DNA from 2 places in the Streptomyces sp. NBC_01217 genome. Region 1 is predicted to be linked to the other one. Evidence: predicted binding sites of a transcription regulator. Region 1 holds the regulator's gene; the other holds the start of a gene.
What was found. The regulator HrcA, encoded in region 1, represses chaperone genes, less so after heat shock. The targets are predictions, from matches to a motif close to TTNGCACTCNGNNNNNCNGAGTGCNAA.
Positions count from the first base shown of each region.

Region 1 (10,669 bases):
CCGTGCAGCGGGACGGACTGGCCGGACTGGGTGCCGGGCCGGATGTCGACCTCCTCCAGGCCGTCGAGCGTCTCCAGCGGCACCTTCGTGCCGAGCGCGCCCGCCGTCATGGGGATGGTGACCGTGCAGTGCAGGTCGTCGCCCCGGCGCTGGAACACCGCGTGCGACAGCTCGTGGATCTCCACGTACAGATCGCCGGCCGGGCCGCCGCCGGGGCCGACCTCGCCCTCGCCCGCGAGCTGGATGCGGGTGCCGTTGTCGACACCGGCGGGGATCTTCACGGTGAGCGTGCGCCGCGACCGGATGCGGCCGTCACCGGCGCACTCCGGACACGGGGTCGGCACGACCGTACCGAAGCCCTGGCACTGCGGGCAGGGCCGCGAGGTCATGACCTGGCCGAGGAAGGACCGGGTGACCTGGGAGACCTCGCCGCGGCCGCGGCACATGTCACAGGTCTGGGCGGAGGTGCCGGGTGCGGCGCCCTCGCCGTTGCAGGTCGCACAGACGACGGCCGTGTCGACCTGGATGTCCTTGGTGGTGCCGAACGCGGCCTCGGAGAGATCGATCTCCAGACGGATCATCGCGTCCTGGCCGCGCCGGGTGCGCGAACGGGGTCCGCGCTGCGACGACGTACCGAAGAACGCGTCCATGATGTCGGAGAAGTTGCCGAAGCCGCCCTGTCCGAATCCGCCCGCGCCACCGCCGCCGGAGGCGGACAGCGGGTCGCCGCCGAGGTCGTAGACCTGCTTCTTCTGCGGGTCCGACAGCACCTCGTAGGCGGCGTTGATCTCCTTGAACCGCTCCTGGGTCTTCGGATCGGGGTTCACATCCGGATGCAGCTCGCGGGCGAGCCTCCGGAAGGCCTTCTTGATCTCGTCCTGAGATGCGTCGCGGCGCACGCCGAGTACGGCGTAGTAGTCCGTGGCCACTTACGACTCCGCCAGGATCTGTCCGACGTAACGTGCCACTGCGCGTACCGCTCCCATCGTTCCGGGGTAGTCCATGCGGGTCGGTCCGACCACGCCGAGTTTGGCGACTGCCTCGTCGCCCGAACCGTAGCCGACCGCGACGACGGACGTGGAGTTGAGCCCCTCGTAGGCGTTCTCGTGCCCGATACGTACGGTCATGCCCGAGTCCTTGGCCTCGCCGAGCAGCTTCAGCAGCACGACCTGCTCCTCCAATGCCTCCAGCACCGGCCGGATCATCACAGGGAAGTCGTGCCCGAAGCGGGTGAGGTTGGAGGTGCCGCCGATCAACAGCCGCTCCTCCGTCTCCTCGACGAGGGTTTCGAGCAGGGTGGAGAGCACGGTGGACACGGTTCCCCGGTCCTCGCTCTCGAAGGATTCCGGCAGATCCTGCACCAGTTGCGGAACGTCCGCGAAACGGCGTCCCACGACCCGGCTGTTGAGCCGGGCCCGCAGATCGGCGAGAGAACTCTCACCGAACGGGGCGGGGCAGTCGATCATGCGCTGTTCGACCCGGCCGGTGTCCGTGATCAGCACGAGCATCAGCCGGGCCGCCGCCAGCGACAGCAGTTCCACATGCCGGACCGTCGACCGGGTCAGCGAGGGGTACTGCACGATGGCGACCTGCCGGGTCAGCTGCGCGAGCAGCCGTACGGTGCGGCCCACGACATCGTCGAGGTCGACCGCGCCGTCGAGGAAATTGTGAATGGCACGGCGCTCCGGCGACGAGAGGGGCTTGACGCCCGCGAGCTTGTCGACGAAGAGCCGGTAGCCCTTGTCCGTCGGGATGCGGCCCGCGCTGGTGTGCGGCTGGGCGATGAAGCCCTCGTCCTCCAGCACCGCCATGTCGTTGCGGACGGTGGCCGGGGAGACCCCCAGCTTGTGCCGCTCGGTGAGCGCCTTGGAACCCACGGGCTCCTCGGTGCCGACGTAGTCCTGGACGATGGCGCGCAGCACTTCGAGTCTGCGTTCGCTGAGCATCGCGCACACCTCCAGCTGTGTTCCTCGGTGGTTCTCGGGCCGTTCCTGCTTCATTCCCAGGAATCCGCCTGGCACTCTGTCCGTACGAGTGCCAGCAACCCCCCGGCCAGTGTACGGCGGTCGAGTGGGGGCCTAGCAAGAGCGACCGGCCACGCTACCGCGAGACTGCGCAGGTCGTTGCCGATAGCGTCGCGGTATGGACGCCTCTTGGGAAGAGTTCGGCTGGGAGCGACTCGGTCACGGAGTGGGCCGGCGGCGCCTTCCCGGTTGGGATGCGACGGTCGCACTGGTGGTCGGAGCGGATGGAGTGCTGCTGCACGACACCGGATCGACACTGCGCGAAGGCGCGGAAGTACGCACCCAGGCACAGGCCCTGCTCGGCCGGAGGGTGACGCATATCGCACTCAGCCACCCCCACTTCGACCATGTGCTGGGCACCGCCGCGTTCTCCGGCGCCCAGGTGTACGGAGCGGTCGGCATGGCCGCGCTGCTGAAGCTCGGGGCCGACGATCTGCGCGCCTCCGCGATCCGCCACGGGGTGTCCGAACACGAGGCGACCGAGGCCACCGACGCACTGGTGGCACCGCAGCACGAGGTGCGCGGCGAGTGGACGCTCGATCTGGGCGGCGGCCGTCAGGTGCTGCTGGCGAATGTGGGCCCCGCCCACAGCGGCCACGATCTGGCGGTACTCGTCCCCGGCTCCCCCGCCGTGGTGCTCTGCGGCGACCTGGTCGAGGAGTCCGGCGAACCGCAGGCGGGCCGGGACGCGGTCCCGTCCCGCTGGCCGGCCGCGCTGGACCGGCTGCTGGCGCTGGGCGGCGAGGACGCGGTGTACGTTCCGGGGCACGGGGCGGTGGTGGACGCGGCGTTCGTACGGGACCAGCGCGACCGGCTGGCCGCCCTCTTCGGCGTGTCGTGATGTGTGGTCGTCCTATCGTCATCCGATGCGCAGTTACCAGCCGGACCTGACCCCGCCGTGGAAGAAGTCCGCCCCCGTTCCCGAGGTCCCCGCCGAGCCCGATCTGGTCGTGGAGGAGGTCTCCACCGGCTTCTGCGGTGCGGTGATCCGCTGCGAGAAGACGGCCCAGGGTCCGACGGTGACCCTGGAGGACCGCTTCGGCAAGCACCGGGTGTTCCCGATGGAGCCGCGCGGATTCCTGCTGGAGGGCCGGGTGGTCACGCTCGTACGCCCGTCGGCGGCCGCTCCCACGCGCCCCGCACGCACGGCCTCGGGCTCGGTCGCGGTACCCGGGGCGCGCGCCCGGGTGGCGCGGGCCGGCCGGATCTATGTGGAGGGCCGCCACGACGCGGAGCTGGTCGAGCGCGTCTGGGGTGACGATCTGCGGATCGAGGGCGTGGTCGTCGAGTACCTGGAGGGCATCGACGACCTCCCGGCCATCGTGCGCGCCTTCTCCCCCGGTCCGGACGCCAGACTGGGCGTCCTGGTCGACCACCTGGTCCCCGGCTCCAAGGAGTCCCGCATCGCCGAGCAGGTCTCGGACGGATACGTACTGGTGGTGGGCCACCCGTACATCGACGTCTGGGAGGCGGTGAAGCCGTCGTCCGTCGGCATCCCCGCCTGGCCGGTGATCCCGCGCGGCCAGGACTGGAAGACGGGCGTGTGCCGCGCACTGGCCTGGCCGGAGAACACGGGCGCGGCCTGGCAGCGCATCCTGTCCACGGTCCACTCCTACCGCGACCTGGAGCCGTCGCTGCTGGGTTCGATGGAACACCTGATCGACTTCGTGACAGCGCCCGGATCCAGCCCTTCCGACTGACCTTTCAGCCCCTTTGGCGTTTGAGGAGCGGGGGTCCGGGGGCAGCGCCCCCGCCCCCTCAGTCCACCAGGTCCCGCACCACCGCATCCGCCAACAAGCGCCCCCGCAAGGTAAGCACCGCCCGCCCCTGCTCGTACGGACCAGGCTCCAGCAGCCCGTCCGCCAGAGCGCGCCGGGAGGCGGCCAGCCCCGCCGGTTCCAGCAGTGACAACGGGCACCCGTCCGCGAGCCGCAGCTCCAGCAGGATCCGCTCGACCCGCCGGTCCTCGGCGGAGAGGATCTCGCGTCCGGCCCCCGGCGACCGCCCCTCGGCCAGCGCCTGCGCGTACGCCCCCGGATGCTTCACATTCCACCAGCGCACCCCGCCGACGTGGCTGTGCGCCCCCGGCCCGGCGCCCCACCAGTCGGCGCCACGCCAGTACAGCTCGTTGTGCAGGCACCGGCCCTCGGGCGTACGGGCCCAGTTCGACACCTCGTACCAGGAGAAGCCCGCAGCGGCCATCGCCTCGTCCGCGATCAGATACCGGTCGGCGTGGGCGTCGTCATCGGTCATCGGGATCTCGCCGCGCCGGATCCGCCGCGCCAGCTGCGTGCCCTCCTCGACGATCAGCGCGTACGCCGACACATGGTCCGGCCCCGCCCCGATCGCCGCGTCCAGCGAGGCACGCCAGTCGTCGTCGGACTCCCCGGGAGTGCCGTAGATCAGATCGAGATTGACGTGCTCGAAGCCCGCTGCCCTCGCCTCCGCGACGCATGCCTCGGGCCGCCCCGGCGTATGCGTACGGTCCAGGATCTTCAGTACGTGCTGCCGCGCGCTCTGCATCCCGAACGAGATCCGGTTGAACCCACCCTCCCGCAGCTCGGCCAGATAGGCCGGACCGACGGACTCCGGATTGGCCTCGGTGGTGATCTCGGCATCGTCCGCGAGCCCGAACTCCTCGCGGATCGCCCCCAGCATCCGTACGAGATCCCCGGCGGCCAGCAGGGTCGGCGTACCGCCGCCGACGAAGACCGTACGGACCGTACGCGGATCATCGCCGAGGACCTTCCGGGCCTGGCGGACCTCGCCGATCAGATGGGCGGCGTAGTTGTCCCTGGAGGCCAGCGCACCGCCGGAGCCGCGCAGCTCGGTGGCGGTGTAGGTGTTGAAGTCGCAGTAGCCGCAGCGGGTCGCGCAGTAGGGCACATGCAGGTAGAAGCCGAGCGGCCGGTCGGCGGCGCCTTCCAGGGCATGGCGGGGCAGCGCCCCGTCGTCGGGTACGGGTTCACCATCGGGCAGTACGGAAGGCATACCGCCCATTGTGACTCGCCGCCGCGGATCCCCGGGCCATGCCCATGATCACGCAGACCGCCCGCCCCGTCCTCCCCTGGGAGGGCGCCTCCAGAAGGGCGCCTCACCCGGCCTGCAACACCAGCAACGCCAGATCGTCATCCGGCGGCCGCTCGGCGAATTCGTGCACGGCCCGCTTGATCCGGTCCGCGATCCCGTCCGCCGACAGACCGGTGCAGTCGGCCAGCGCCATGGCCAGACCGTCCCCGTCGTCGAACATCAGCGCCCCGGAGCGCCGCTCCGTCACCCCGTCCGTGACGCACAGCAGGCTGTCGCCCGGCGCCAGCTCGAAGCTCTGGCTCTCGTACGCGACGTCGTCGAAGATCCCGAGCAGCATCTGCGGCTCGGCGGCCGGGCGCACCTCGCCGCCGGGCCGCAGCAGCAGCGGCAGCGGGTGGCCGGCGCTGGCCAGGGTGCAGCGAACACCGCCGCCGGGCAGCGGCACCAGTTCTCCGTACAGCAGGGAGAGGAAGCGTGACTGCCCGGTGTCCGCCGTCTGCTGGCCGCCCGCCGCGGCCACCATGAGCGCGGCCGCCTCGGCGGCCTCCATCGCGTCGTCGAGGAGCAGCCGGTTGAGCCGGTCCAGCACCTCGCCTACGCCGAAGCCCTCGCGGGCCAGCAGCCGCAGCCAGGGCCGGGCGAGACCGGTGACGACGGCCGCCTCGGGGCCGCTGCCCTGCACATCGCCGAGGACGAAGCACCAGCGGTCGCCGGGGCACGGGAAGATGTCGTAGAAGTCACCGCCGACGACTCCGTCGTCGCTGGGTTCGTACACCAGCGAGCTGGTGACGCCGGGTATGTCGGCGACCTTGCTGGGCAGCAGTGCCCGCTGCAGGATGCGGCTGATGGTGGCCTGCCGGGTGTACGCGCGGGCGGCGCCGACGGCCAGGCCGACACGGCGTACGAAGTCCTCGATCAGGGCGGTCACTTCGTCGGGTACGCGTGCCGTGCCCTCCCTGGCGAGGAGTACGGCGCCGAGTGTGCGGCCTCCCGAGGTGATCCGGTAGGCGAGGGCGGACCCGGTGCGCCCGTCGGATTCCGCTTCCGTGCCGTCCTCCTCGCCACCGGGCCAGGGCATGGAGACGGGGCCCGTACCCACCCGCTCGGGCAGCCGGATCGGGCCCTGCTCCAGCACCGTGCGCAGCTGCCCGGTCTCGGCCTCGTCCCGGTGCCAGACGCTGGCGAGCCGGGGGACGGCCGAGGGGCCGCCGTTCTCGGGTTCCAGCCAGATCGCGCACCAGTCGGCGAGCCTGGGCACCAGTAACTGCCCGGCGAGCGCCGCGACGATGTCCTCGTCGAGCTGGCCGGCGAGCAGGTCCGACGCCTCGGCGAGGAACGAGAGCGCGCCGCGGCCCGCCCAGTCCGCGTCGTCGCGCAGGGCGCGCCGGGCGCTGGGGGCGAGCAGCTCGGCGGCGCGCAGCCCCTGCTGGAAGCCGGGCTCGGCCGACGGTTCGGGAAACGGGTTCCAGTCGTCGACCGGGAGCCGGGCCCAGACGGTCTTGAGGCCGGTGCGGTAGGTGATGCCCCAGCGCTCGGCGAGGGTGCCGACGAGCTGGAGCCCGCGACCGTACTCCGCGGGCTCCTCGGGGCCGGCGGGGGCCTCGCCCTCCGCCTCTTCCGCCGCGCCGCCCGCCTCCGGGCGTTCGCTGCGCACGGCGCGGGCCGGGTGGTGGTCGGAGACCTCCAGCACCAGGGCCGCGGCCTCGTCCTCGGCGGCCTCCTCCAGCCGGCAGAGCAGCTCGACATGGGTCCCGGCGTGCACGACCGCGTTGGTGACCAGTTCGCTGACGACGACCGAGGCGTCATCGGCGAGACGCTCGCTGAAGCCCACGGCCGTCGGCAGTCCGAGCCTGGTCCACTCGGTGAGCGCTGCGCGGACGAACCGGCGGGCCGCGGAGGGTGCGAGGAGATTGCCGGGCAGGGACGTACGGGCGACCGGCCGCGCATCCGCGTGGCCGACATTGATACCGGGACGCTGAACGATGTCCCGCTGCAAGGGAACGGACCCCACGGTGCAGCTCCTGACCTGTTCTCGCTCTGTCTGTCTGTTCTCGTTCTGTTCTCGTTCTGTTCTCGCTGGGCGCCGCTGACGACACCGACAGAGTGACAGATGGACCCTGCCCATAAGCGACGAGTTGCCGAAGTGGGCAGAGAAAATGAGCGGAGAAGAACAGCGGAAGCCGCACCGCGCGGCCCGTCCGCAAGGACCCGTACTACGCCTCGCGGGCCCCCGCGTACATGTCGTCGATGAGGCCCTTGTACTCGCGCTCGACGACCGGCCGCTTCAGCTTCAGACTGGGCGTCAGCTCGCCGTGCTCGATGTCGAGATCGCGAGGCAGCAGCCGGAACTTCTTGATGGTCTGCCAGCGCTGCAGCCCCTCGTTGAGCCGCCTCACATAGCCCTCGATGAGCTCGACGGTCTGCGGGGACGCCACCACTTCGGCGTACGGCTTCCCGCCCAGGCCGTTCTCGGCGGCCCAGCCGAGGATGGTCGGCTCGTCCAGTGCGATCAGGGCGGTGCAGAAGTTACGGTCCGCGCCGTGCACCAGGATGTTGGAGACGAACGGGCAGACCGCCTTGAACTGTCCCTCGACCTCCGCCGGGGCGATGTACTTGCCGCCGGACGTCTTGATCAGGTCCTTCTTGCGGTCGGTGATCCGGAGGTAGCCGTCCACGGACAGCTCGCCGATGTCGCCGGTGTGGAGCCAGCCGTCCGCCTCCAGCACCTCGGCGGTCTTCTCCGGCAGCCCCTGGTAGCCCTGCATCAGGCCGGGGCCGCGCAGCAGGATCTCGCCGTCGTCGGCGATCCGTACCTCGGTGCCGGGGAGCGGCTTGCCGACGGTTCCGGTGCGGTAGGCCTCGCCCGGGTTGACGAAGGAGGCGGCGCTGGTCTCGGTGAGGCCGTAGCCCTCCAGGATGTGGATGCCGGCGCCCGCGAAGAAGTAGCCGATGTCGGGGGCGAGCGCCGCGGAGCCGGAGACGCAGGCGCGCAGCCGGCCGCCGAAGGCCTCGCGGATCTTGGCGAAGACGAGCGCGTCGGCGACCTTGTGCTTGGCGCCGAGCGCGAACGGCACGGAGGCCGTGCCGGTGCGCCGGAAGTTGTCCTGCGAGACCGTCGCGTACTCGCGGGCGACCCCGGCCGCCCACTGGAAGATCTTGTACTTGGCCCCGCCACCGGCCCGCGCCTTGGCGGCGACACCGTTGTAGACCTTTTCGAAGATACGGGGGACGGCGGCCATGTACGTCGGCTGGACCACCGGCAGATTCTCGATGATCTTGTCGACCCGGCCGTCGACGGCGGTGACGTGGCCGACCTCGATCTGGCCGGAGGTGAGGACCTTGCCGAAGACGTGCGCGAGCGGCAGCCAGAGGTACTGGACGTCGTCCTTGGTGATCAGGCCGGTCGCCACGGTGGCTTTGGCCATGTACGACCAGTTGTCGTGCGGCAGGCGCACACCCTTGGGGCGGCCGGTGGTGCCCGAGGTGTAGATCAGGGTGGCCAGCTGGTCGGCCGTGATGGCGGCGACCCGCTCCTTGACAGCTTCGGGGGTCTTCGCGAGGTGCTCGGCGCCGCGGGCCTCCAGGTCGGCGAGGGTGAGCACCCAGCCCTCCGGGTCGCCCTCGGCGGGTTCGGCGCCCTCGGGGTCGATGACGACGACATGGGTGAGGTTCGGCAGCTCGGCGCGGCGCTCGCGGGCCTTGGCCAGCTGGCCCGCGTCCTCGGCGATCAGGACCCGGCTCTCGGAGTCGGAGAGGATGAACGCCGACTCCTCGGCGTTGGTCGACGGGTAGATCGTGGTCGTGGCGGCGCCCGCGCACATCACACCGAGGTCGACGAGGATCCACTCCACCCGAGTACCGGCGGCGAGCGCGATGCGCTCCTCCGGCCGCACACCCAGACCGATGAGCCCTGCCGCGATGGCGTACACCCGTTCGGCGGCCTGTGCCCAGCTCAGCGACTTCCACTCATCGGGCCCCTCGCCCGCGGCCGCGGGAACGGGGTAGCGATAGGCCTCCCCGTCCGGGGTGGCCGCCACGCGGTCGATGAAGAGGTTCGCCACGGAGGGCGGTCGGTTCTCGATCAAGGTCTGTGTGTCGCTCACGACATCCTCCGGGCCTGCGGCAGTGCTTCACGACCGGCTGCTGGTTGCTGCTTTGTCCTGTTGCTCGTTCTGTTGCTTGTCCTGTGGTGCTCGATCCCGCTTGTTTAACTGGCGAGTAACTACGAGGCCGTGATCAGGGTAGAGCGCCCGCGTCCGCCGCGTAAGGGGCAACGGGCCGCCGCTTCATAACGAACGGGCCCCTGCGTCGCAGCGCGCTGCGACGCAGGGGCCCGTCGGGCCGCCACCGGGCGGTGGCGGACGGAGCCGGTGTGGCGTCCGGGACAGAAGTGGTGTTGCGTCCCGGGCGAATCCGGTGGGCGTCCGGGGCGTGGGCTACTTCTTGGCCTTGCCCTCCCCGCCCGACTCGTCCGTCGACAGCACGGCGATGAAGGCCTCCTGCGGCACCTCCACATTGCCGACCATCTTCATCCGCTTCTTGCCTTCCTTCTGCTTCTCCAGCAGCTTCCGCTTACGGGAGATGTCACCGCCGTAGCACTTGGCGAGGACGTCCTTGCGGATGGCGCGGACGGTCTCACGGGCGATGACCCGGGAGCCGATGGCCGCCTGGATCGGTACCTCGAAGTTCTGCCGCGGGATCAGCTCACGCAGCTTGGCGACGAGCCGCACGCCGTACGCGTACGCCTTGTCCTTGTGCGTGACCGCGGAGAACGCGTCGACCTTGTCGCCGTGCAGCAGGATGTCGACCTTGACGAGCTGGGCGGACTGCTCGCCGGTGGGCTCGTAGTCGAGGGAGGCGTAACCACGGGTCTTGGACTTCAGCTGGTCGAAGAAGTCGAAGACGATCTCGGCGAGCGGCAGGGTGTAGCGGATCTCGACCCGGTCCTCTGAGAGATAGTCCATGCCGAGCAGGGTGCCGCGCCTGTTCTGGCAGAGCTCCATGATCGCGCCGATGAACTCGCTGGGAGCGAGGACGGTGGCACGTACGACCGGCTCGTGCACCTTGTCGATCTTGCCCTCGGGGAACTCGCTCGGGTTGGTGACGGTGTGCTCGGAGCCGTCCTCCATCTCGACGCGGTAGACCACGTTGGGGGCGGTGGCGATGAGTTCGAGGCCGAACTCGCGCTCCAGGCGCTCGCGGATCACATCGAGGTGGAGCAGGCCGAGGAAACCGACACGGAAGCCGAAGCCGAGGGCCGCGGAGGTCTCCGGCTCGTACACCAGGGCGGCGTCGTTGAGCTGGAGCTTGTCGAGCGCCTCGCGCAGGTCCGGGTAGTCCGAGCCGTCCAGCGGGTACAGGCCCGAGAACACCATCGGCTTGGGGTCCTTGTAGCCGCCCAGCGCCTCGGTCGCGCCCTTGTTCAGGGAGGTGATCGTGTCACCGACCTTGGACTGCCGGACGTCCTTCACGCCGGTGATGATGTAGCCCACCTCACCCACGCCGAGGCCGTCGGCCGGAGTCATCTCCGGGGAGGAGACCCCGATCTCCAGCAGCTCGTGGGTGGCGCCGGTGGACATCATCCTGATGCGCTCGCGCTTGTTGAGCTGACCGTC
Region 1 covers NZ_CP108538.1:2,971,141-2,981,809, forward strand. The annotation lists gene dnaJ (molecular chaperone DnaJ) at 1-929, opposite strand, end outside; gene hrcA (heat-inducible transcriptional repressor HrcA) at 930-1,946, opposite strand; gene OG507_RS13065 (MBL fold metallo-hydrolase) at 2,143-2,865, shown strand; gene OG507_RS13070 (DUF3097 domain-containing protein) at 2,891-3,724, shown strand; gene hemW (radical SAM family heme chaperone HemW) at 3,783-5,024, opposite strand; gene OG507_RS13080 (SpoIIE family protein phosphatase) at 5,119-7,050, opposite strand; gene OG507_RS13085 (AMP-dependent synthetase/ligase) at 7,268-9,157, opposite strand; gene lepA (translation elongation factor 4) at 9,491-10,669, opposite strand, start outside.

Region 2 (10,669 bases), 2.5 Mb from region 1:
CGTTCGCCGGTCATCTCGACGAGAAGGGCTGGGTCAAGCGGTTCACCCGGGCGGCCGCTCCGGGTGCCTATCTGCGGGTGATCGAGCCGGGCGAGATCCGCGCCGGGGACCCGGTCGAGATCGTGTACCGGCCCGACCACGACGTCACCGTGGCGCTGGAGTTCCAGGCGTCGACGACGCGTCGGGAGCTGCTGCCGAAGCTGCTCGCGGCCCGGGACGCGCTGCATCCCGAGGTGCTGCGCGCCGCCCTGAAGTACGTGGAGAAGGAGGGGGCGGACGGCTGATCACGGCGTGCCCGGCAGGCACTAACGTGCCGCCTATGACGACTGCACTGATTACGGGCGCGACCGCAGGGATCGGAGCCGCCTTCGCGCGGCGGCTCGCGGCCGATGGGCACAACCTGGTGCTGGTGGCGCGCGACACAGAGCGGCTGCGCGAGCAGGCGACCGAACTGCACGACCGGCACGGCATCGAGGCCGAGGTGCTGACGGCCGACCTGTCCGGGGACAAGGGGATCGCCGCGGTCGAGGACCGGTTGACGGACCGTCACCATCCCGTCGATCTGCTGGTCAACAACGCCGGGTTCGGCAACAGGGGCCGCTATCTGGAGGTGCCCATGGCCGACGAGCTGAACATGCTGAAGGTGCACTGCGAGGCGGTGCTGCGGCTGACCTCGGCGGCCGCGGCCGGGATGAAGGAGCGCGGGCGGGGCGGGGTCGTCAATGTGGCCTCGGTGGCGGCGTTCGTGCCGCGCGGGACGTACGGGGCGTCCAAGGCGTGGGTCGTGCAGTTCACCCAGGGCGCGGCGAAGGACCTGGCCGATTCGGGGGTGCGGCTGATGGCACTGTGCCCGGGCTTCGTACGGACGGAGTTCCACGAGCGGGCCGGGATGGGGACCGGCAACATTCCGGGCTGGATGTGGCTCGACGCGGACAAGCTGGTGGCGACGGCCCTGGCGGATCTGGCACGCGGCAAGTCGGTCTCGATCCCGGACCCCCGGTACAAGGCGCTTATGGGGCTCGTGAAGGTGACGCCGCGCGGCCTGCTCGGAGGGGTCAGCTCCAAGACGGGCCGCAAGTACGGACCGCAGTGAGCGGGCGGTTACGGCATCGCCGAAATCCTGGACCTGGTTTGATCGAATGCCAATGGATCGCGCTTGAATGATCGAAACTCTCATCATTCGATCACGTTGGTCTAGGGTCGGACAACGGCCCCGGCGCCGGCCGGACCGGGGGCCGGGCCACACACTGCGAGGGGACTGCCGCCGTGCGCGAAAGTGCTGCTGAACGTCATGACCGCCTACTGGGGCTGGTACGGGAACGGGGCTCGGCCCGGGTCTCGGATCTGGCCGCCCAGCTGGGGGTCTCGCCCGTCACGGTGCGCCGGGACGTGGAGGAGCTGGCCGGCCGGGGCCTGCTCGACCGGGTCCACGGCTCGGTGTCCTGGCCGCAGGGCGCCGCTCACGCCGCTTCCGCCGCCACCGCTGGGCCCGGCGGCCCCGGCAGCGGCCTGGTCCTCGGCATGCTCGCGCCCTCGTCGACGTACTACTTCGCCGAGGTCATCCGCGGGGCCCACGAGGCCGCCGCCAGGGTGGGCGCCCGGCTGATCCTGCGGATCTCCGACTACCGGCCGCGGGAGGACCAGGCCCGCACCGAGGGCCTGCTCTCCGCGGGCGCCGAGGGACTGCTGGTCGCGCCGGGCTGGCAGCACCCGGGCGACCCCGCCGCGTTCGGCGACTGGATCGCCTCGCTGCCCGTGCCGACCGTCCTGCTGGAGCGCAGGCCCGCCGCGGGCTCCCCGCTGGACGGCCTGGACCGGGTCTGCTCCGACCATGCGCACGGGGTGCTGCTCGCCGTACGCCACCTGGTGGACCTCGGGCACGGGGCGCCGCTGCTGATGGCCCGGGCGGACTCCCCGACCGCCGTCGCCGTGCGGTCCGGGTACGCGGAGGCGCTGTCCGTGCTCGGGCTGCGCGCACCGCAGGACGTGATCGATTCCGTACCGGCCGAACTCGCTCCGGACGCCTTCGAAGAGGCCGTGCGGGCGCTGCGCGAGGCCGTCCGCTCAGGGGTGGCGACGGCGGCGCTGATCCATAACGACGTGGACGCGATCCAGGTGGTACAGCGCCTGGCCGAGCTCGGTGTGCGGGTGCCGGACGATCTGGCGCTGATCGCGTACGACGACGAGGTGGCGGCCCTAGCGGACACCCCGCTCACGGCGGTCGCGCCGCCCAAGCGCGAAGTGGGCCGCCATGCGACAGAACTGCTGGTGGAGCGGCTCGGCCAGGGCACGGACACGCCCCGGCGGCATCTGACGCTGCTCCCGCAACTGCGGGTCCGCGACTCCTGCGGAGCGCCCCTGTCGTAGGCGGTGCTGCGGGCCTCCGCGCACCCCTCCCGCAGAGCATCCCGCAGCACTTCCGTACGCAACTCATCTGATCTTTTTTCGATCAATCGCTCTTTCGCTCTTAACTTCGGTCACGGCTGGTCCAAGGATCACGGCCAACGCCAATGTCGTCGCCTGTTCAGGAGCCTCGCTGTGAGCCGCAGTTCGAGCAGAACGTCCCTCGCCATAGTCGGCGCCGTCACCGCCCTCGCCGTTCTCACGGCCTGTGGCGGCAGCGGCGACGACTCCTCCACCGCCGGAAGCGACGGCAAGCCCGTCAGCATCACCTTCTGGGGCTGGGCCATGGGGTCCAAGGAGGTCGTTGACGCGTTCAACGCCTCGCACAAGAACATCGAGGTGGTCTACGAGGAGATCCCGTCCGGCAACGCGGGCGGCTACGCCAAGATCTCCAACGCGGTGAAGGCGGGCAACGCCCCCGACCTGGTCTCCATCGAGTATCCGCAGTTCCCGGACGCTCGCGGAGCTCGACGGCTGCGGCAACTACCGCCGTACCGTCGGCATCGTCGGTGCCTCGCGCATCGGCCGGCGCGTGATCGAGCTGCTGCGCCCCTTCGACCTGGACGTCCTGCTGTACGACCCGTACGTGGACGGTCCGGAGGCGGCGCGGCTCGGTGTGCGGCTCACCTCGCTCGACGAGCTGTGCGCGGGCAGCTCGGTCGTCTCGGTGCACGCGCCGCAGCTTCCCGAGACGCACCATCTGATCGGCGCGGCGCAGCTGTCGGCCATGGCGGACGGGGTGACGCTGATCAACACGGCGCGGGGATCGCTGGTCGACGAGGAGGCGCTGCTGCCCGAGCTGACGAGCGGGCGGCTGCATGCGGTGCTCGATGTGACGGAGCCGGAACTTCCGCCTGCGCGTTCGCCGTTGTACGAGCTGCCGAATGTGCTGCTGACTCCGCACGTCGCGGGTTCGCTGGGCGATGAGCTGCATCGGATGGCCGATCAGGCGCTGGATGAGCTGGAGCGGTTCGCGGCCGGCCTGCCCTTCGCGGACCCGGTCCGGGCGGGGGCGCTGCGGCGCTCGGCGTGACGGGGCCTCCAGCCGGGGCTCCCCCCGGATCCCGGTCCTCGAACGCCGGACGGGCTGAAAGCCGAAGCCCGGTACCCCGCGACGGGGTACCGGGCCTCAGTGGCTGGGTCGAGCTACACGCTAGTGCGAGTGGCCGTGGCCACCGTGACCGGCCTCGGCCTCTTCCTCGGCCGGCTTCTCGACGACCAGGGTCTCGGTCGTGAGCAGCAGCGACGCGATGGACGCGGCGTTCTCCAGCGCGGAGCGGGTGACCTTGACCGGGTCGATGACGCCGGCCTTCACCAGGTCGCCGTACTCGCCGGTCGCGGCGTTGAAGCCCTGGCCCTTGTCGAGCTCGGAGACCTTCGAGGTGATGACGTAACCCTCAAGGCCCGCGTTCTCGGCGATCCAGCGCAGCGGCTCGACGGCGGCGCGGCGCACGACCGCGACACCGGTGGCCTCGTCGCCGGTCTTGCCGAGGTTGCCCTCAAGGACCTTGACGGCGTGGACCAGAGCGGAGCCACCACCGGAGACGATGCCCTCCTCGACCGCGGCGCGGGTCGCGGAGATGGCGTCCTCCAGACGGTGCTTCTTCTCCTTGAGCTCCACCTCGGTGGCGGCACCGACGCGGATCACGCACACGCCGCCGGCCAGCTTCGCAAGGCGCTCCTGGAGCTTCTCGCGGTCCCAGTCGGAGTCCGTGGCCTCGATCTCGGCCTTGATCTGGTTGACCCGGCCCTTGACGTCGCCGGGCTCGCCGCCGCCGTCCACGATCGTCGTGTCGTCCTTGGAGACGGTGACGCGGCGCGCCGAGCCCAGCACGTCCAGACCGGCCTGGTCGAGCTTGAGGCCGACCTCCTCGGCGATGACGGTCGCACCGGTGAGGGTGGCGATGTCGCCGAGCATGGCCTTGCGGCGGTCACCGAAGCCCGGGGCCTTCACCGCGACGGCGTTGAAGGTGCCACGGATCTTGTTGACGACGAGGGTCGACAGCGCCTCGCCCTCGACGTCCTCGGCGATGATCAGCAGCGGCTTGGAGCCACCGGCCTGGATGACCTTCTCCAGCAGCGGGAGCAGCTCCTGGATCGAGCCGATCTTGCCCTGGTGGATCAGGATGTACGGGTCGTCGAGGACGGCCTCCATACGCTCCTGGTCGGTCACCATGTACGGGGACAGGTAGCCCTTGTCGAAGGCCATGCCCTCGGTGAAGTCGAGGTCCAGACCGAAGGTGTTGGACTCCTCGACGGTGATGACACCGTCCTTGCCGACCTTGTCCATCGCGTCCGCGATGAGCTCGCCGACCTGCGAGTCCTGCGCGGAGAGCGCGGCCACGGCAGCGATGTCGGACTTGTCGTCGATCGGTCGGGCGGTCGCGAGGAGCTCCTCGGACACGGCCTTGACCGCGGCGTCGATGCCCTTCTTCAGGGCGGCCGGGGAGGCACCCGCGGCAACGTTGCGCAGACCCTCGCGGACGAGCGCCTGGGCGAGCACGGTGGCGGTGGTCGTACCGTCACCCGCCACGTCGTTGGTCTTGGTGGCGACCTCCTTCACCAGCTGGGCACCGAGGTTCTCGTACGGGTCGTCGAGCTCGACCTCGCGCGCGATGGTGACACCGTCGTTGGTGATGGTGGGAGCGCCGAACTTCTTGTCGATGACGACGTTGCGGCCCTTGGGGCCGATCGTCACCTTCACCGTGTCGGCAAGCTTGTTGACGCCGCGCTCAAGGGCGCGACGGGCGTCCTCGTCGAACTTCAGAATCTTCGCCATGGGAGCTGAGCTTTCCTCTCAAACGAACTGCGCCCCCGACCACCCGGCTGGTTGTTCGCAGGGGGCCAGGGGCGCAGAACAGAAGCAAACGTGGGTGAATTACTTCTCGATGATCGCGAGCACGTCGCGAGCCGAGAGGACGAGGTACTCCTCGCCGTTGTACTTCACCTCGGTGCCGCCGTACTTGCTGTACAGCACGACGTCGCCGGTCTTGACGTCGAGCGGAAGGCGCTCGCCGTTCTCGAAGCGGCCCGGGCCCACGGCCAGGACGACGCCCTCCTGGGGCTTCTCCTTGGCGGTGTCCGGAATGACCAGGCCGGAGGCCGTGGTCTGCTCGGCGTCGAGCGGCTGGACCACAATGCGGTCCTCGAGCGGCTTGATCGCAACCTTGGTGCTGGCGGTCGACACGATCCGGTCTCCCCCTTCGGAGATCTCACGGGGTTAGGAGTCTTTGGGTGGCGACCAGGTGGATCCGTCGTCGCGGGTGCCGGACCTGCCAGTCGCACAGTACTGCTGGCACTCTCCAGTGGTGAGTGCCAGCACCGAGACTATGACCGCGATTAGCACTCGGTCAAGCGGAGTGCCAATTCAGCCAGTCGTGGCGTGACCTCGGCCAGGGCGCCGGAGGCCGCGACGGGTCCGAGGAACGGGGCCGAACAACGCAACGGTCCGGACACCGTAGGGACAACGCCGGGACGGACCGCACCGTTCCGTACGACCGTGGATCCGTGATCGAACCTCCGTACCGGCCGTCGGACCCGCTTCCGCCCCGCCCCTTTGTCGTACGGAACTCCACGGGCCGCGTGAACGGCTGCCTCGACGTGCTGCTCGGTCTGCTGCTGGTGGTCGTGGAGGGGCTGATCTTCGCGGCCGCCGCCTTCTGGCTGACCCTGTCCCGGTGGGATCCCGGCGGCCAGGAGGGGACGCGGCTCCCGCCGATGGACTGGACTCCCGTCCTGGTCTTCGGCGGGTTCGCCGCGGTGGTCGCGCTGATCGCCGTGGTGCTGATCCGCTCGAACCGGCCCGGGGCGGGCGCGATCCAGGTCCTGGCCGCGCTCCTGCTGTGCGTGGCGGCGGTGCTGGCCGGGCACGAGGACTACCGCCGCTCGCATCCGGCGCCCGCGCCCGCTCCTTCGTACGATCCCGGCCGGTCCGGCCACCAGTGCCTCAGCGGTGGCGACAACCGCGAGTGCCTGGACTCCGGCGGCTGACGGCAGGCGGTGACGACCGGCGGCCGCTGCACCCCGTGATCACTGTGCGGACGCCCGTGGTGGCGCGGATGCGCGGACGGGCCCGCCGCGGGGGCCGGCCGTGGCCGGGTCACCTTCTGTGCGGCCTTGCGGCCCAGCCGTTCGATCGGGTCCACCGACTGGGCGCATCCGGCGGTGGCGGTCAGCAGCGCACCGGCCACCAGCAGTCCGGCGAGCAGCCGGTGCGCCCTGCTCATACGTAGTCCTCCAGCCGCGCCACGGCGTACCCCTTGTCCGTGATGGTCTTCATGACCGCCCGGACCAGGTCGGCCATGCTGCCGTTCCAGTCCTTCGGGCCCCGGAAGTGCGTGAGGATGATGTCGCCGGGATGCAGGTCCTGGTCCGTCTCGCGCCACTCCATGCGGTCCGGGAACGCCTCCGCGTTCCACAGCGGCACGGCCTTGATGCCGCAGGACTTGGCGATGCGGAGCGTGTCCCCGTTGTAGTTGCCGTACGGCGGGCGGAAGAGCCTGGGCCGCTGCCCGTACTCCTTCGCGATGATGTCCTGCTGGCCGCAGATCTCGTTCTTCTGCTCCTCGTACGAGAGCCCCGGCAGACGGGTGTGGTTGAGCGTGTGGTTGTTGAGCCCGGTACCCAGCCGCTGCATCTCCCCGAAGTACCCGTAGCTGCTGCGCACCAGGTAGTCGCTGAGGAATGCGCTGTACGGGATGTCCAGCTCGTCCATCATCTGCAGCAGTTCGGGGTCCTTCTCGGCGCCGTCGTCGATCGTCAGGAAGACGATCCGCTCCTTGGTCGGGACGGTGGTGAAGACCGGCGGCAGCGAATCGTCGCCGCCCTCGACCTCGAACCCCTCGCGGGTGGTGATGTGCGGCTTCACGACGGGCGGCGGGGGTGCGGTCAGCGGTGGCCTCTCCAGCCCCCACTTCTTGGCGAGGGCCGCCCGTACGGCCGGGCTGAACCTCACGTTCTCCCGGCCGGCGGGTCCGCGGCCCTGGTTCACCCGTTGCCCGGGGCCCGCCCCCAGCGCGTAGCCGCCCGGGGGTCCGGCGGCGGGTCGCGCCCGGTGCTCGCCGTTGTCGCCGCTCCCGGAGGCGCAGCCGGACCCGACGGCGGCGACCAGGAGTGCGGCCAGGACCGCGCAGACCGGCCCGTGCCTGCCGGGGGGCCGCCCGCTCCCCGGGTCGGGCACATCCGGGCCGCTCCTTTTCATGGTTAATTCTTCCTTTTGTCGTACTAGTTGCATGGCCTCGGATCCTGCCAGCACGTACGGGGCGCCCCGGCCCGACACCGCCCACCGGGCCCGCCGGTCAACCCGGCTGGCTCACAATGGGACAGGTGAACGCTCTCGTCCCGAACGAACCGAACGAACCGAACGAACCGGACCAGCCATCCGGACCGGACGACCCGCTCGCCGCCTTCCTGGCCCTGCGCACCCCCGAGGGCGCGGCGCTGCTGGACGGGCTGCGGTCGTACGACCCCGCCCAGGAACTCGCCACCGCCACCCGGCTGCGCCGCACCCACCCCGCCCCGCTGGTCTCCGCGGCGCTGGGCCAGGCACGGCTGCGGCAGCGGGCGGTGGCGAAGTTCGGTGCCGAGGACGCGTACCGGATGTTCTTCACGCCGAACGGCGTCGAGCAGGCGACCCGTACATCGGTCGCCACCCATCGCGCGCAGCGGTTCGTGGAGGCGGGCGGGGTGCGGAGCGTCGCCGACCTCTGCTGCGGGATCGGCGGCGACGCCATCGCGCTCGCGCGGGCGGGCATCTCCGTCCTCGCCGTGGACCGCGACCCGCTGACCGCCGAGGTGGCCCGCGCCAACGCCGCCGCGCTCGGCCTGGACGGTCTGATCGAGGTACGGTGCGCCGATGTCACCGGCATCGACACCTCGCCGTACGACGCGGTCTTCGTCGATCCGGCCCGGCGCGGCGGCCGGGGCAGGATCTTCGACCCCGAGGCGTACTCACCACCGCTCTCCTGGGCGACCGGCGCCGCGCTCAAGGCTCCCCGCGCCGCGCTGAAGATCGCCCCCGGCATCCCGCACGAGGCGATCCCGGCGCAGGCGGAGGCCGAATGGATCTCGGACGGCGGCGATGTGAAGGAGGCGGTGCTCTGGTTCGGCGAGGGCTTCGCGGCCGGTTCGTACCGCGCCACCGTGCTCCCGGCGCGCGCCGCCCTGTGGTCCGCGGCCCCGCCGCCCGCCCCGCCCGTCGGCCCGGTCGGCCGCTATCTGTACGAGCCGGACGGCGCCGTCATCCGCGCCCATCTGGTCGCCGACATCGTGGCGCGGTGCGAGGGCCGGCTGATCGACGAGACCATCGCCTACGTCACGAGCGACGAGCGGTACGACTCCCCGTACACCGCCGGGTACGAGATCACCGACCGGCTGCCGTTCAACATGAAGAAGCTCAAAGCGCTGCTGCGGGAGCGGGAGGTCGGCGTCCTGACGGTGAAGAAGCGCGGCTCGGCCGTCGAACCGGAGGAGCTGCGCCGCCGGATGAAGCTCCGGGGCCCGAACGCCTCGACCGTGTTCCTGACCCGGGTCGCCGGGGCGCCGACCATGCTGATCGGCCACCCCGTGCGGCCGGGGATGCCTTAGGCCAGGTCGGTCAGGTCCTCCGCGTACACCTGCGAGAGCGGCTGAGGACCCACGTACTGCTGGCAGTTGCACTGCCCCGACTCGAAGCGGACCGGCTTCTTGGACTCGTCCCAGGCGGTCGGCACCTCGACCCGCTCATGGCACTTGCCCTGCTTGTCGTGCTTGGCGAGATGGTGCGTGCAGCCGCAGACGGGCTCCGGCGGCTTGTGGGCCGCCTCGACCGCCAGCCGCTCCTGCCTGCCCGCCTCCAGCAGCTCCAGCTTGCGGGTGTGCCGGTTTCGCAGCGCGGTACGGACGTTGTCGACCGCCCATCCGAAGCCGCCCGTCCAGAAGATGATGAGCACCCACCAGTACCACTCCATGTGACACTCCTCCCCCTGCGTGACTCATGTGTGCGGCCAGGATAGGTCCGGGGCCGACGGTGCGCGCCGGGTCCGCCGCAGTGCCATCCTGGAAAGGGACACAAGGGATACACGGAGGTTCGCGATGGGGTTCTACGCCAGACGGATCGTGCCCCGCATCGTGGATGCCGCAGGCGGGCTGAAGGCGGTCGAACCGCTGCGGCGCCGGGTCTGCGAGGGCCTCCACGGCGAGATCATCGAGATCGGATTCGGCTCCGGACGCAACGCCCCGTTCTACCCGGACGCCGTCACCGACGTGGCCGCGGTCGAGCCGTCCGACCTCGGCTGGAGGCTGGCCCGTGACCGTATCGGCGCGGGGCACGCCCCGGTGCGGCGCGTCGGTCTGGACAGCCAGTACCTGCCGTTCGAGGACGACACCTTCGACGGCGCCCTGTCCACATGGACACTGTGCACCGTCCCCGACGCCGACGCGGCACTGCACGAGGTGCGGCGGGTCCTCAAACCCGGTGCGACCCTGCACTTCCTGGAGCACGGGCTGGCACCGGAGGAGGACTTGGCCGTACGCCGCTGGCAGCACCGCCTCGATCCGCTGGAACGGCGGCTGGTCGCCGGATGCCGTCTGACCCGGCCGATCGCCGGGATGCTGACGGCCGCGGGGTTCAGAATCGTCGACATGGACGTGTTCTACGAGAAAGGCGTGCCGAAGCCCCTGGGCGCCGACACGTTGGGCGTCGCCGTGCCCTGAGGGGACACTAGTGGCCCTCAGGCGTTGCGCAGAGCCTCGATGTCCAGCTTTTTCATGCCCAGCATCGCCTTCATCGCCCGCGCGGCCTTCTCCGGGTCCGGGTCGGACAGCGCCTCGTCCAGCCCTCGCGGTACGAGCTGCCAGGACAGGCCGTACCTGTCCTTGAGCCAGCCGCACTGCGACTCCTCGCCGCCCTCGGTGAGCCGGGCCCACAGGGTGTCCACCTCTTCCTGCGTCTCACAGTCGACGGAGAGCGAGATCGCCTCGGTGAAGGAGAACTCGGGGCCGCCGTTGAGCGCGATGTACTCCTGTCCGGCCAGCCGGAAGTCGACGGTCATGACCGTGCCCGCCTCGCCCAGCGAGGCCTCGTTGTAGTACGCCGTGTTCAGCACCTTCGAGTCGCCGCCGAAGACGGAGATGTAGTGCTGTACGGCTTCCTCGGCCTGGTTGTCGAACCACAGGAAGGTCTTGATCTTCTGCATGGTCTGCTCCTGTCGGATGGCACGGGCACGGAGGCCGGACGGTGCCGAAGGCTGTGCAGGGCAGACAGGTCCGGCGCCCGGAACTCATCGGC
Region 2 covers NZ_CP108538.1:5,472,683-5,483,351, reverse strand. The annotation lists gene OG507_RS24705 (MOSC domain-containing protein) at 1-284, shown strand, start outside; gene OG507_RS24700 (SDR family NAD(P)-dependent oxidoreductase) at 320-1,093, shown strand; gene OG507_RS24695 (substrate-binding domain-containing protein) at 1,267-2,367, shown strand; partial or broken gene OG507_RS24690 (extracellular solute-binding protein) at 2,539-2,859, shown strand; partial or broken gene OG507_RS24685 (hydroxyacid dehydrogenase) at 2,864-3,436, shown strand; gene groL (chaperonin GroEL) at 3,557-5,182, opposite strand; gene groES (co-chaperone GroES) at 5,282-5,590, opposite strand; gene OG507_RS24670 (DUF6234 family protein) at 5,911-6,393, shown strand; gene OG507_RS24665 (polysaccharide deacetylase family protein) at 6,626-7,603, opposite strand; gene OG507_RS24660 (THUMP-like domain-containing protein) at 7,720-8,988, shown strand; gene OG507_RS24655 (hypothetical protein) at 8,985-9,350, opposite strand; gene OG507_RS24650 (class I SAM-dependent methyltransferase) at 9,475-10,095, shown strand; gene OG507_RS24645 (VOC family protein) at 10,113-10,577, opposite strand; gene OG507_RS24640 (RNA polymerase sigma factor) at 10,662-10,669, opposite strand, start outside.
Region 2: a site for HrcA is predicted at 5,743-5,769, ahead of groES (co-chaperone GroES). Genes of this name have one in related genera too.